Bosea sp. 685: one gene and its partner. The protein of the gene in region 1 interacts with the protein of each later gene in a pairwise test. Links are inferred from orthologs where the notes say so. Each region holds a gene or a part of one and is shown on either strand. Other genes may lie near its edges.

Region 1 (7,051 bases):
GGCACGTTCCAGCATTTCAGCAACTGGTCCTGGATAATGCCGATGAGCTGGGCCTTGAGCGAAGGGCTGAGCTTCTGCGACGCGCCGCGCTCGGTGCCCAGCGAAGCTGTGCGATTGACCTGCGGCGCGGCCGAGCCCGAGGATTGCGCCTGCTCCTTCGATTGCAGCAGCTTGGCGATATCGGTCGGGTTGAAGTTCTTGGCGATCTCGGCCTCGCGCTTGGCCTTGGCCTCGGCCTCCTGCTTCGCCTTTGCTGCCGCGACGATCTTCGCCTTGGCCTCGGCTTCAGACTTTGCCTTGGCGATGGCCTCCGCCTTCTGCTTCGCGGCCTCGGCGGCTTCCGCCTTGGCCTGAGCATCGGCTTTGGCCTTGGCGGCAGCCTCTTGTTTGGCCTGAGCCTCTGCCTCGGACTTCGCCTTGGCGGCAGCCTTGGCCTCTTCCTCGGCCTGCTTCGCCTTGGATTCGAGTTCGGCGTCCTCAGCGAGCTTCGCCAGCTCCTCGCGCTTGAGGTCGGGCTTCGGCTCTGCCTTGGGCTCGGCCTTCTGCGGCGGCTGCTTCACCGGCTCCGGCGGCGTGACCTTCGGCTCTGCCTTCGGCAGCAGCGCGGCGCGCGAGGGCGGCAGCGGCGCAGCCGCGTTGTCGTCGGCGATCTTGAGCTCCACCGGCCTGCTCGGCGGCGCGGGCGTGTCCAGCTTGGCCTCGCCCGCCTCCTTACGCTCGACGATCTCGGACTGGCGCTCGGCGCGCTGGATCGGCTGCTCCTGGACCTTCTCGGCCTTGCGTTCGCCGCGCGTGACCTGGTTCAGCGCGCTGGGATCGACCACCTCGACGGCGATCGCCTCCTCGTTCTCCGGCAGCGGCACCGGCGAGGCGAACGCCAGCAACCCCGCGACGAGAAACGTCGCGTGGCCCAGCGCCGACACAATCATGCCCGGTTCGGAGGTCGTAAGCTTCACGCCTGGAACACCCTCACTGCACTCGTCTTCACCGCGCCGGTTCGGTGACCAGCGCGACCCGCTTGAAACCCGCCGATGTGATGGTCGACATCACCGAGGCGACGCGGCCGTAATCGACCATGCGATCGCCGCGGACATAGATGCGTTCGTCGAAGCCCTGCTTGGCGAGGCTCTGCAGCTTCATCACCAGATCGGGCTCCAGCGTCGGCTGGTCCTGCAGGAAGATCTGGCCCTTGCTGTCGATGGCGATGGTGACCGGCTTCTGGTCGACATTGATCGGCTTGGCGCCGGTCTGCGGCAGATCGAGCGGCACACCGGTCGCGATCAGGGGCGCCGCGACCATGAAAATGATCAGCAACACCAGCATGACGTCGATGAACGGCGTCATATTGATCTCGGCGATGGCGCCATGGCGCCGGCCCCGCCGGCCGCGTCGCCCCCCGGCCTTCGCGCCGGATGCTGCTGACATACCCATTTTGCTTGCCCCTAAGCCGCCAGCCGCTCGTCGATCTGCCGCGACAGAATCGCGGAGAATTCGTCGGCGAAGGCCTCCAGCCGGTTCTGCGCCTTGGCGACCTCGGCCTGGAGCTTGTTATAGGCCATCAGTGCCGGAATCGCGGCGAACAGGCCGATTGCGGTGGCAAACAACGCCTCGGCGATGCCGGGCGCCACCACGGCAAGCGACGAATTCTTCGAGACGGCGATGGCGGTGAAGGAATGCATGATGCCCCAGACCGTGCCGAACAGGCCGATGAAGGGCGCCGAGGAGGCGATGGTCGAGAGCACGAGCAGCTTCGATTCGAGCCGCTCGGTCTCGCGCTGGATGGTGACGTCGAGCACCTTGTCGATGCGCTGCGAGAGGCTGGCGACCGAGCGCCCGCCATTCTCGAAGGAGCGCTTCCACTCCCGCATCGCCGCGACGAAGACGGCGGCCATGTCATTGGCCGGCTTGCTGGAGAGGTCGCGGTAGAGCTCCTCGAGCGAACGGCCTGACCAGAAGCCCTCCTCGAAGGCGTCCATGTCCTTGCGCGTGCGGCGATAGAGCAGCGATTTGTCGATAATGATCGACCAGCACCAGATCGAGGCGCCGATCAATCCGCTCATCACCAGCTTGACGACGATATGGGCGTGCCAGAACAGCGTCCAGAACGACATATCGATCTGCGGCGCGGCTTGCGCGACATCGGCCGGGTTCATCCTGTCATCCTTCTGCATTAGCGAGTGCGCCGGATTTCCCGACGCAACCCCGCCGCACGCGTCGCGAGAGACCCCACGCCGCCGCCCGATCCGCGATCCGGGGAACTGCCGGTGCCGTCAATCGCTTGAAAATCCGGCGAAAGATGGGCCGAAACGGGGTTTCCTGCGAAACGCATGCTCGGGATCGAGTTAAGCCTCCAGCAAGGTTAATGCCCGGTATACGCGCCATGCGGCCAGCGCAGGCCGAGAGCGTTTTCGAGCGAAGTGGATACCGGTTCGCGTGAAGAAGACGCGTTAAAACAAAGAGCTAGAGCCGTTGAACGATCCGATTGGATCATTCAACGGCTCTAGCCAGGGGTCGCAAACGAAAACGCCCGCCCCGGTTCTCCGGAGCGGGCGAGGCTGCAACGACAGGTCGTTATGCGTCTTACGCGTCAGCCAGCGGGGGGTGGAGTGGCCTCTCCGCCGCGCCGGTCGGCCATGAACTGGTCGAACTCGGCTTTGTCGCGGGCCATGCGCAGCCGTCCCAGGAAGTCGTGGAACTCACGCTGCTCGTCCTCGAGGCGACGCAGCGTCTCCTGGCGATACTCGTCGAAAGCGCGGTTGCCGCTCGACGGGCCGCGATGCCAGCCGCCGCCGCCAAAACCGCCGCCCTCGCCGCCCATGCGGCTACGCAGACGGTCCATCTTCTCCTGGAGACGGCTCATCCGATATTCCTGACGGCCGGCCCCGGCATATCCGCATCCCATGCGACCACTCCCTATCGTAAAGGCCAGGGTCGCCAGACCCAGAGGCCACCAAACCATGAAGCCCAGGACCGTGAAGGCGATCCAGGCCCCTCTCCCAAACTCGTCCAGCTTCGCGACGATCGGCATTGTTTCCTCACCATGGAAAGGCGTGAATGTAAATCACATTTACATAAATGGATGCGACCGGACCTTTTGTCAAGATCGCTCGGACAGAGGTCTCCTAGCCAGATCTCGAAGGCGGAGGCAGCCGAGGCTGCTCATCCATCGGACGGCATCAAGGCAAGCTCGCTACGGCGCCAATTTGCCAAGTTACCGTACAATTTGACGCTTCCAGCCTCGATCAACACACCGATACGGGCCTCGACCCTATCCAGGAATGATGGATCCGAAGCATGAAACCGCTTTCCAACGAGAACCATGATCCGGGCGGTCTTGAGAGAATTTGCCTCTAATTCGGAGAGGATCGCTTCGTCGATCTGTGTGTCCGTTGCCTCGGTCATGGGCTCGGATCCTTGAGTGAGCCCAGTCCAAGCCCTTGCAAATAGATCAGCATGCCGGCTTCGAGCAGCTCGGCTGCCGACATTGGCAAGGGCCGCCGGCCGCCATCGGCCCGGCCGAACAGCGCAGCCACGCCATGCGACATCGACCAGACATGCAGCGCCATCATCAGCGCCGGTGGCCGTTTGCCCACCGGCAGCAGCACGATCAAGGCCTCTGAGGCGGCGCGCAGGCCCTGGAAAGCGCGGTCAGCCGCGCTGCGCAGTTCGGGACTTGCATCGAGCGGCACCCCGGCCTCGAACATCGCCGAGTAATAGGCCGGCTCGTCATGGGCAAAGGCGAGATAGGCGCGCCCGAGCCGGTGGAACGCCGTCTCCGGATCCGGCCTGCCTTGATCCCAGGCGCGCGACAGCGCCGCCTCGAACACGAGGAAGCCGCGCGCCGCGACATCGGCCAGCAGCGCGTCCTTGTCACGGTAGTGCCGATAGGGCGCGGCCGGGCTGACGCCGGCAAGCCGCGCGGCCTCGGCGAAGGTGAAGCCGTTGGGGCCCTTCTCCCCGATCAGCCCGAGCGCGGCGCGCACGAGCTCTTCCTTGAGATTGCCGTGATGATAGCCGCGTGGCGGATCGGGGGTGTTGCGCTTCCAGCTCATGTATCGAGCGCTAACATGGCGCCAGGCCAGCGTCGACCACGCATTACGCGTCGTCCGTCCCGCCCTCGAGCCTGCGTCTGAGTCCGTCCGGAATCCGCCGCGCCCGCCCGCCGCCGACGCAGGCGACCAGGACCTGCGCCGTGACCAGGACCTCCTCGCCGCGCAGCACCCGCTGCTCGACATCCATCGTCGCCCCGCGCGCAGCGACCGAGCGTGTCTCCACCGTCAAAAGATCGTCCATCACCGCCGGCCGAATGAACTCGATCGCCATCTTGCGCACGGCAAAGCCGAGCGCGGTGCCGCCATCGAACAATTCGCGCTGTTCGATGCCCAGCGACCGGATCAATTCGGTCCGCCCGCGCTCCATGAAGCGCAGATAGGAGGCGTGGTAGACGACGCCGGAAAAATCGGTGTCCTCATAATAGACGCGGACGGAAAGCCGGTGGACGGTCACGATCGAATACTCTGCTGAGCCAAGGCGCCGCATGCGGGAATGCGCGGCCTCGGCAAGGGGTCCATCGGACCTCTAGATGTGAGCTGTCAATAGGTTGTCCATCCGGTCCCGAGCGAGGAAGCTGAGGTTGCGAAGCTTCAGAGCCCTCGGGGAGGAACCGGATGAACATCCACAAGAATGCCCGTCTGACACCGCTGGGTCGAGAGCGGATTGTGCGGATGGCGGCCGATGGGCACAGGCCTTCCGAGATCGCGGTCTGCGTCGGCGTCAGCCTGAAGACCGTCGATAAATGGATCGCCCGCTTCGCCGCCGAGGGTGTGGCAGGTCTGGCCGACCGCTCGTCGCGGCCGCACCGGCTGCATCGCCCGACGCCGAGCGAACGGATCGAGCAGATCCTCGCGCTGCGGCGCCAGAAGCTGAGCGGCAAGGCCATCGCCAAGCAAGCTGGCGTCTCGCCGGCGACGGTGAGCCGGATCCTGCGGCGGGCGCGATTGAGCCGGATGCGCGACCTCGAGCCGGCCGAACCGGTGCGCCGCTACGAGCGCGCCCATCCCGGCGAGTTGATCCACATCGACATCAAGAAGCTCGGCCGCATCGACGGTGTCGGCCACCGCATCACCGGGGACCGGACCCGCCAGAGCAACCGGCGCGGACGCGGCGAAGGCCTCGGCTGGGAGTTCGCCCATGTCTGCATCGACGATGCCTCGCGACTCGCCTTCGTCGAGATGAAGCCCGACGAGAAGGCCATAAGCGCGGTCGCTTTCCTCAGGGCGGCGGTGGCCTATTACGAGCGCCTCGGCGTCACCGTCACCCGCGTCATGACCGATAACGGCTCATGCTATAAAGCCTTCGCTTTCCGCGACGCATGTCGCGATCTCGGGCTCAAGCACATCCGGACAAAACCCTACACACCCAAGACCAACGGCAAGGCCGAGCGCTTCATCCAGACAGCTCTGCGCGAATGGGCCTACGCCAGGCCCTATGATCACTCAGACCGCCGAACAGAGGAGCTGCCGCGCTGGCTCCACCATTACAACTGGCATCGACCCCATGGCGGTATCCAGGCCAATACCCCAATCAGCAGACTCGCTCTCGATCAGGACAACCTGTTGAGGCTCCACATCTAGAGCCGGATGATGTCTGATGGAATCACAATGTGATCCCAGCTGAAATCTGAATCCGTCTCTCATCCAAGAGTGAGAGCGGGATCAAGGCGAAAAACCGGTTCCCACCTTTTCGCATCCTGCTCCCGCATGATCCGGGATAGCCGTGAGCCTGAAACAATCCGGCAACGCCGAGAGCCATTTCCGTCGATCAACCGCCCAAGAAGCGCCACGCCGCGGCGGCGGCATCCGCAGCCTCAACGGTTACCGGGCAGCTCCGTCCGGACGCAACACGAGGCGCGGATGGCTCTGCATCAGACAGTCTACAAGATAGCCGACAGCACATGGTGGCAGCGGAAAGGCTCCTATGCTCGCGCCGCGACGCGATTGTTCTACTGGCTGGCGACCCCACAGCGGATGTCCCGGCGTCTGGAGCTGGCCAGGCAACGCTACTCAAGCGGCGGCTGGCCGGCCGTCGGAGACCTGCTCGCAGCCCCCTTCGCGCCTCCGGCCATGCGGCCCCGGGCCGGATTTTCCTACTGCAAATGGATCTCGGCCTACGACACATTGAGTGCCGCCGACAGGGCCGCGATCCGCCGCCATATCGCGGCAATGCCACGCCGCCCTCTGATTTCGGTGGTGGTGCCGGCTTATCAGACGCCTGCGCGCGTCCTGCGCGAGACGATCGAGTCGGTGCGCGGCCAAGCCTATCCGCATTGGGAGCTCTGCATCGCCGACGACGCATCGCCCTCCAGCCACGTCGCCGATATCCTGCGCGAGCAGGCCGCGCTGGACTCGCGCATTCGCTGGATTCGACGTGAGACAAATGGCGGCATCGCGGAAGCGACCAATAATGCGCTCGCGCTCGCAACGGGCGAATTCGTCGCCCTGCTCGACCATGACGACCTTCTGGCGGAACGGGCGCTCTATGAAATCGCCGCCGAGCTGGAGCGGCATCCCAAGACCGATCTGCTCTTTTCCGACGAGGACAAGGTCGATGAGAAAGGCCGGCGCAGCGAGCCCTATTTCAAGCCGGAATATAGTTACGATCTGTTGCTGGGCCAGAACCTGATCAACCATCTCGCGGTCTACCGCAGGGCCTTGCTCGAGCGGGTCGGTGGCCTCGACCCGTCGCTGGACGGCAGCCAGGATTACGATCTCGCCTTGCGCGCGATCGAGGCCATCGACCCGGGCCGCATCAGGCATATTCCGTTCGTTCTGTATCACTGGCGACAGGAAGCCGGCGGCGGCTCTTTCTCGCAGCGGCGGCTGGAGGCCTGCCTGCGCAATGCCCGCATGGCCGTGAGGCGGCATCTCGACCGTATGGGGCACAGCGCCGCCAAGGTCTCGGAAGCGCCGCTCGCCAGGATCTGGAACCGCGTCGAATGGCCGGTTCCAGATCCGGCCCCCTCGTGACTGTGATCGTGCCGACGCGTGATCGC
Region 2 (6,902 bases), 1.5 Mb from region 1 along the record:
GAGCAGCACCTGCAAGGCGGCGACATGGGCGTGCAGACGGTCAACCTCCTCGCGGATGTCGGCCTTGACCGCCAGCAGGGCCGCCTCCTGATGCAAGCGCTGCGGATCGAGCGCCGGGCTTGCTTCCATCAGCGCCCGCAGCTGTGTGGCCAAGCGCTCACGGATCGCATCGACGCCGCGGGCGGGGTGGCTCTCGGCCTCGGCCGTGAGGCGAGCGATGCTGTCGCGATGCCCGGAGAGCACGGCTTCGAGCGCACGCCCCTCGCTTGCCCGCGCCTCCTTCAAGGCCAGCACGACGGCTTCCAGCCCCTTCAGCACGGAGGCCTCGACGGCTCCGAGCGCGTCCTGGGCCTCCTCAGTGAATTCGACCACGCCGCGAATGCCGAGCAGCCCGTCATAGGAGGCGGGGCGAATGGCATCCGATGCGGGCAGGCGCGATACCGCCTCCAGAAGCGTGGCGAGCGCCGCTTCGTTGATCCGCGGACGCGGCGGGCCCGCATCGCTGGTCACCGCGAGGTTCACATGCAGGGTCCCGCGCGAAAAGGCGCCGGAGATGCGCTTGCGCGCGGCTTCGGCGATGCTCTCGAAACCCGGCGGCACACGCACGCGCACATCCAGGCCACGCCCGTTGACGCTGCGGATCTCCCAGGCCCAGGCATGGATGCCCACCGTGCCGGCGACGCGGGCAAATCCCGTCATGCTCTCGATGGCCATGGAAATCCCTGTCTCTGCCGCAACAACGCGGCGGACCCTAGAGCCGGATGATGTCTGGTGGAATCACGAAGTGATCCCATCTGACATCTGAATCCGTCTCTCATCTAAAAGTGAGAGCAGGATCGATGCGAAAAACCGGTTCGCACTTTTTCGCATCGATCCTGCTCTAGTGACAGGTACCCCGGCGAGCAAGCCTTGCCGCCGCAGCGTCCCGGTCCAGGATGTGGATAGCGCCCGGATGGCTAGGGGCGCAGCGAAGGCACCTGCTTGGGGCTGTTCAGATCGAAGCTCTTGTTCAGCAGGGGATCGCGCGCTGTCCCTTCCGAGGCGTCGAAGGCGCGGGCTCGCCCAGTGACGCCGGCCTGGACGCTGGCGCCCGGCTGAGCCACGGGCGCCCCCGCACGGCGGCTCCCCGGCGTCGGGAAGGTCTCGACATCATCCGTGTCGGTGTTGGCCCGCTGCGGTCCGGGCGCCTCGGTGCGCGTATCGGGCGCCGGCGGCGGCTCGACCTTGTCGACGGAGGATTCCGACGGCGGCTTGCCCGGCTCGCGACGCCCGGCCTCGAGCTGGCGCCAGCGCCCGACATTGCGGTTGTGCTGGTCCAGCGTCTCGGCGAAGGCATGGCCGCCGCTGCCGTCGGCGACGAAATAGAGCTCCTTGGTCCGCGAGTGATTGACCACGGCCTCCATGGCCGCGCGGCCCGGATTGGCGATCGGCCTGGCGGCAGCCCGTCGATGACATAGGTGTTGTAGGGCGTCGCCTGGGTAATCTCGTTGCGCTGGATCGAGCGGCCGAGCGTGCCCTTGCCACCGACGATGCCGTAAACGATCGTCGGGTCGGACTGGAGCTTCATCTTGCGGTTGAGGCGGTTGATGAAGACGCCGGCGACGCGCGGCCGTTCATCGGCCCGGCCGGTCTCCTTCTCGACGATGGAGGCCAGGATCACCAGTTCCTGCGGCGTCTTGATCGGCAGATCGGCGGGGCGCTTGGTCCAGATTGCGTTGAGGGCAATGCGCTGATCGCGCGTCATGCGGTCGACGATGGCCTGCCGGGTCGAGCCGCGCTGGAACTTGTAGGTATCGGGCAGGATCGAGCCTTCACGCGGCACCTGGATCACGTCGCCGGTCAAAAGGTCGTTGTCCTTAAGCCTGGCGATGATCTGCTCGCTCGTCAGTCCCTCGGGCACCGTGATCGAATGCTCGACGGCCTTGCCCTCGGCAATGATGTCGAGAATCTCCTGCTGGCTGGCGCGGGCCTTGAACAGATATTCGCCCGCCTTCAGCTTGGTCCAGTTGCCGGTCACCAGCGCCGAGACGCGGAAGGCCCAGGGGTGCTCGATCAACCCTTCGCGCAGCAGGAGATCGGAGATCTCCGTCAGGCCACTTTCCTTGGGGATGATCAGGACACGGTCGCTGGCGAGCGGGCCTGGCGCCTTGCTCTGGCTGCCGACCACGGCGATGCCGGCGCCGACGACGCCGGCCAGGACCAGCAACGCCGTGAACAGGCCGCTCATCATGGCGATGAAGGGGCTGCGACGGCGGCGGCGCGCCTTTGGCGGCGGCGCGGGCGGAGCGACCGGCTTGAGTGCCTCGCTGGGGCTCTTGGGGGCGACGCGGGGCGACTGGTTCACGGTTCGGCGCTCGCATTTCTTCAAATTGATACAGGCTTCGTGCCGCCAGCGAGACGGATACGACCAGCAAGCCAGCCTGTCGTGGTTTCGACCGGCAGACTAGCAGAAATTATGGCGAAAGCGCGCTGTCCTCGAAAACACGAGACTCAGTCGACGTAGCGCCGCATCACCAGAGACGCGTTGGTGCCGCCAAAGCCGAAGGAATTCGACAGCACAGCGTCGATGCGGCGCTTCTTGGCGACATGAGGCACGAGATCGAGATCGGTCTCGACGGAAGGGTTGTCGAGATTGATCGTCGGCGGTGCGATCTGGTCGCGAATCGCCAGGATCGAGAAGATCGCCTCGATCGCGCCGGCAGCGCCGAGCAGATGGCCCGTGGCCGATTTGGTCGAGGACATCGCCGGCTTGCGCGAGGCATTGGCCAGAAGCCGCTCGACCGCGCGCAGTTCGATCTCGTCGCCGAGCTGCGTCGAGGTGCCGTGCGCGTTGACGTAATCGAGATCGGACGCCGTCAGCCCCGCCCGATTCAAGGCGGCGGACATGCAGCGATAAGCGCCGTCGCCGTCTTCCGAAGGCGAGGTGATGTGATAGGCGTCGCCCGACATGCCGTAGCCGGTGATCTCGGCATAGATGCGGGCGCCACGCGCCAAGGCGTGTTCGAGTTCCTCAAGCACGACAACGCCGGCACCCTCGCCCATGACGAAGCCGTCGCGGTCCTTGTCATAAGGGCGCGAGGCCTTCTCGGGCGTGTCGTTGAAGCCGGTCGATAGCGCGCGGCAGGCGCAGAAACCTGCAATGCCGAGCCGGTTGATCGCCGATTCCGTGCCGCCGGCCACCATCACCTCGGCATCGCCGAGCGCGACCATGCGGGCAGCATCGCCGATCGCATGAGCGCCGGTGGAGCATGCCGTCACAACCGCGTGGTTGGGGCCCTTGAGGTGGTTCTCGATCGAGACATAGCCCGCCGCCAGATTGCTCAGGCGGCCAGGGATGAAGAAGGGCGAGAGCCGGCGCGGGCCGCGCTCCTTCAGCAGGATGGAAGCCTCATAGATGCCGCCGAGCCCGCCAATGCCGGAACCGATCGCGACACCGGTCGCGGTCTGGTCCTCGTAGCTCTCGGGCGCCCAGTTCGCATCGGTCAGCGCCTGCTTGGCCGCCGCCATCGCAAAGACGATGAAATCATCGACCTTGCGCTGTTCCTTCGGCTCCATCCAATCGTCGGGATTGAAGGTGCTGCCGGTTCCATCGCCAAGCGGGATGTTGCAGGCGATCCGCGCAGGCAGATCGCTCGCGTCAAAACTCGTGATCGGCCCGGCGCCGCTGGCGCCGGACAGAATGCGAGCCCAAGTCGGCTCGACGCCACATCCGAGCGGCGTCACCATGCCGAGGCCGGTGACGACGACACGTCGCATCGTAAAACTGCGTGAAACCATGGGACTTTCGGCGGCGAGCGACCTGAAGGCTGCTCAGGCAGTCTTCGACAGGAACTTGACGGCGTCGCCGACGGTCACGATCGTCTCGGCTGCATCGTCGGGGATCTCGACGCCGAACTCTTCCTCGAAGGCCATCACGAGCTCGACGGTGTCGAGGCTGTCAGCGCCCAGGTCTTCGATGAAGTTCGCGCCGTCCACGACCTTCTCCGGCTCGACGCCGAGATGCTCGACCACGATCTTCTTCACGCGCTCGGCGACATCGCTCATGGGTCTCTTCCTTAAAGCTTGAAACACACCGCTGGATCGCGACGCGTATAGGGGAATTGCACTTCCCGTATCCCACCTCACCAGAATGGTGCCGGCGGGCCGGAACTCTCGAAGCCTGCACAAACGCAACAACCGGGTCCTCGTCAAGTCCCCTCGGCTCCTGCGCTGCAGCGCGACGGCGCTCAGTAACACAGGCCGCGGAGGCTGGCGAGAGTGCAAAACCCTCTTTAAAAACTTTTGAAAAGCTTTATCAAGCCATTCAAATCATTGTCATTCCGCCGTTGACGTGCAGTGTCTGCCCCGTCACGTAGGCGGCCTCATTGCTGGCGAGATAGGCAACCGCGGCAGCAACATCTGCGCCCGAGCCCAGCCGGCCCATCGGCACGTCGGACAAGATGCCCTCGCGCTGCTTTTCGTTCAACGCCTGCGTCATCGGCGACTCGATGAACCCCGGTGCGACGATATTGACGGTGATGTTACGGCTGGCGACTTCGGCCGCGAGCGCTTTCGACATACCGATCAGCCCGGCCTTGGAGGCCGCATAATTGCCCTGCCCGGGATTGCCGGTCGTCCCGACGACGGAGCCGATCGAGATGATACGACCATAGCGGCGGCGCATCATCGTCTTCACGGCCGCGCGAGAGAGCCTGAAGGCCGCGGTCAGATTGACGGCGATGACGCTGTCCCAATCCTCGTCCTTCAAGCGCAGGAACAGGTTGTCGCGCGTGACGCCGGCATTGTTGACGAGGATATCGAGTCCACCGAGCTTCTCTTCCGCCGCCGGCACCAGCGCCTCGACCGATTCCTTGTCGGACAGATTGCACGGCGCGATCACAGCCCGCTCACCAAGTTCGGCGGCCAGAGCCTCCAGAGCCTCGAGCCGCGTGCCAGAGAGCGCCACAGTCGCGCCCTGGCTGTGCAGCAGCCGCGCAATCGCGCCACCCAGGCCGCCGGTCGCGCCGGTAACCAGAGCCTTCTTGCCCGTCAAATCAAACATGGTCTCTCCCTGTGTTCGGCGCCTCGCCGTTTCACCCGTTCCGGGTTTTGTAATTCGCGATATCGTCGGCCGTGCCGACGGAAATGGTGGCGGCTCCCGCCGCGATCCGCTTGATCAGGCCGGCCAGCACCTTGCCGCTGCCGGCTTCGACGAATTGGCTGACGCCCGCATCGGCCATCGCCAGCACGCATTCGCGCCAGCGCACCGTGCCGGTGACCTGCGCCACCAATGAGGCGCGAATGGCGGCCGGATCGCTCAGCGGCGCGGCGCCGACATTCGCCATCACGGGCACGACCGGCGCCTGCATCGAGACCGCAGCCAGCGCGGCGCGCATGGCCTCGGCCGCAGGCTGCATCAGGGCGCAATGGAAGGGCGCGGAAACCGGCAGCAGTATGGCGCGCTTGACGCCGCGCTCGCCGGAAAGCGCGATGGCGCGCTCGATCGCCGCCTTGGCGCCCGACAGCACGACCTGGCCACCGCCGTTGTCATTGGCCGCCTCGCAGACTTCGCCCTGCGCGGCGTCGTTGGCGATGGAGCGCGCGAGATCGAGCTCCGCCCCCAAAAGCGCGGCCATGGCGCCCTGCCCCGCCGGCACGGCCTTCTGCATGGCGTCGCCCCGGATCCGCAGCAGGCGCGCCGCATCCGTGATGCTGAAGGTCCCGGCCGCAGCGAGCGCCGAATATTCGCCGAGCGAGTGGCCGGCGACGAAGGCCGCGTCGCGCTTCAGGTCGAGCCCAGCCTCGGCCTCGAGCACGCGAATGACGGCGAGGCTGACGGCCATCAGCGCCGGCTGCGCATTGGCGGTCAGCGTCAATTCCTCGGCAGGCCCTTCCCACATCAGGGTCGAGAGCTTCTGCGAGAGCGCCGCATCGACCTCGTCGAACACGGCTTTCGCCTGGGGGAAGGCCTCGGTCAGGCTCTTGCCCATGCCCACGACCTGGGAACCCTGGCCGGGAAAGATGAACGCTGTGGTCATTTCAGGCTAACCTCGATCGTCACGCCATAGTGATCAAGACGGCGCTGTCACATTGCTGGAGAGGTCCCGTCAAGCAACTCATGCAACATTTCCGCTGTCCAGATGGGTTCTTTGCACTGATTTTGGTTGCGCGAGGCGTCGTCAGCCTGTAACGACCCGCTTCTGCTTGTTCGGCCGGAGGCTGAACGGATGGCGGGCTTACGCCCGCAGGTTCCTAATCAGGACCGTCATCCCGTGTCTCCGCCTTCGATGAAATCCTGTCGGGCCTGTTCCAGGGCTCGGAGGGCTCCGCGCCGGGCGAAGCAGGGTGAAACAGAAAGGCCACTCAATGGCATTGTACGAGCATGTCCTGCTCGCGCGACAAGACGTCAGCGCGCAGCAGGTCGAAACCCTTGTCGAGCAGTTCAAGGGCATCATCGAGGCGAATGGCGGCTCGGTTCCAAAGGTGGAGTACTGGGGCGTCAAGTCGCTCGGCTACCGCATCAAGAAGAACCGCAAGGCGCATTACTCGCTGCTGAACATCAACGCCCCCTCCGCCGCCGTGCTGGAGATGGAGCGCCAGATGCGCATCAACGAAGACGTCCTGCGCTTCCTGACCGTTCGCGTCGAGGAACTCGAAGAGGGCCAGTCGGCCATGCTGCAGAAGCGTGACCGCGACGACCGTGGCGATCGGGGCGACCGCTTTGACCGTGGAGGCCCGGGCGGTGGCGGTGACCGTTTCGACCGCGATCGTGGCCCGCGCCGCGACCGTCCGCGTCGCGACGACGAAGTCACCGAAACCACTGGCGCGGAGGTCTGAGCCATGTCGACTGCATCAGCCGGCGCTCGCCGCCCCTTCTTCCGCCGCCGCAAGTCCTGCCCCTTCTCGGGTGAGGGCGCTCCGAA

Evidence for each region.
Region 2: the proteins of ybgC (region 1) and RMR04_RS13630 interact in binary tests that used the Escherichia coli proteins (3 or more experiments, as listed by UniProt). The link is inferred for Bosea sp. 685 from one-to-one orthologs.

Annotation. Positions count from the first base shown.
Region 1 is NZ_CP134779.1:1,096,761-1,103,811, reverse strand. Bases 2,818-5,768 are described here. They hold ybgC (tol-pal system-associated acyl-CoA thioesterase), read right to left. Parts: upstream 4,540-5,768; coding sequence 4,096-4,539; downstream 2,818-4,095. Other genes in these bases: RMR04_RS06270 (IS481 family transposase), read left to right, coding at 4,668-5,633; RMR04_RS06280 (TetR/AcrR family transcriptional regulator), read right to left, coding at 3,399-4,052; RMR04_RS06285 (hypothetical protein), read right to left, coding at 3,160-3,402; RMR04_RS06290 (DUF2852 domain-containing protein), read right to left, coding at 2,818-3,028. In the rest of the region: cell envelope integrity protein TolA, read right to left, coding at 1-956; RMR04_RS06300 (ExbD/TolR family protein), read right to left, coding at 985-1,431; protein TolQ, read right to left, coding at 1,443-2,153; more of RMR04_RS06290, read right to left, coding at 2,588-2,817; RMR04_RS06265 (glycosyltransferase family 2 protein), read left to right, coding at 5,913-7,025; RMR04_RS06260 (glycosyltransferase family 2 protein), read left to right, coding at 6,995-7,051.
Region 2 is NZ_CP134779.1:2,568,568-2,575,469, reverse strand. Bases 2,428-5,229 are described here. They hold RMR04_RS13630 (acyl carrier protein), read right to left. Parts: upstream 4,045-5,229; coding sequence 3,811-4,044; downstream 2,428-3,810. Other genes in these bases: fabD (ACP S-malonyltransferase), read right to left, coding at 5,073-5,229; fabG (3-oxoacyl-[acyl-carrier-protein] reductase), read right to left, coding at 4,304-5,041; fabF (beta-ketoacyl-ACP synthase II), read right to left, coding at 2,491-3,756. Also shown: RMR04_RS13645 (YicC/YloC family endoribonuclease), read right to left, coding at 1-714; more of fabD, read right to left, coding at 5,230-6,017; rpsF (30S ribosomal protein S6), read left to right, coding at 6,346-6,816; rpsR (30S ribosomal protein S18), read left to right, coding at 6,820-6,902. UniProt on the Escherichia coli protein: Carrier of the growing fatty acid chain in fatty acid biosynthesis.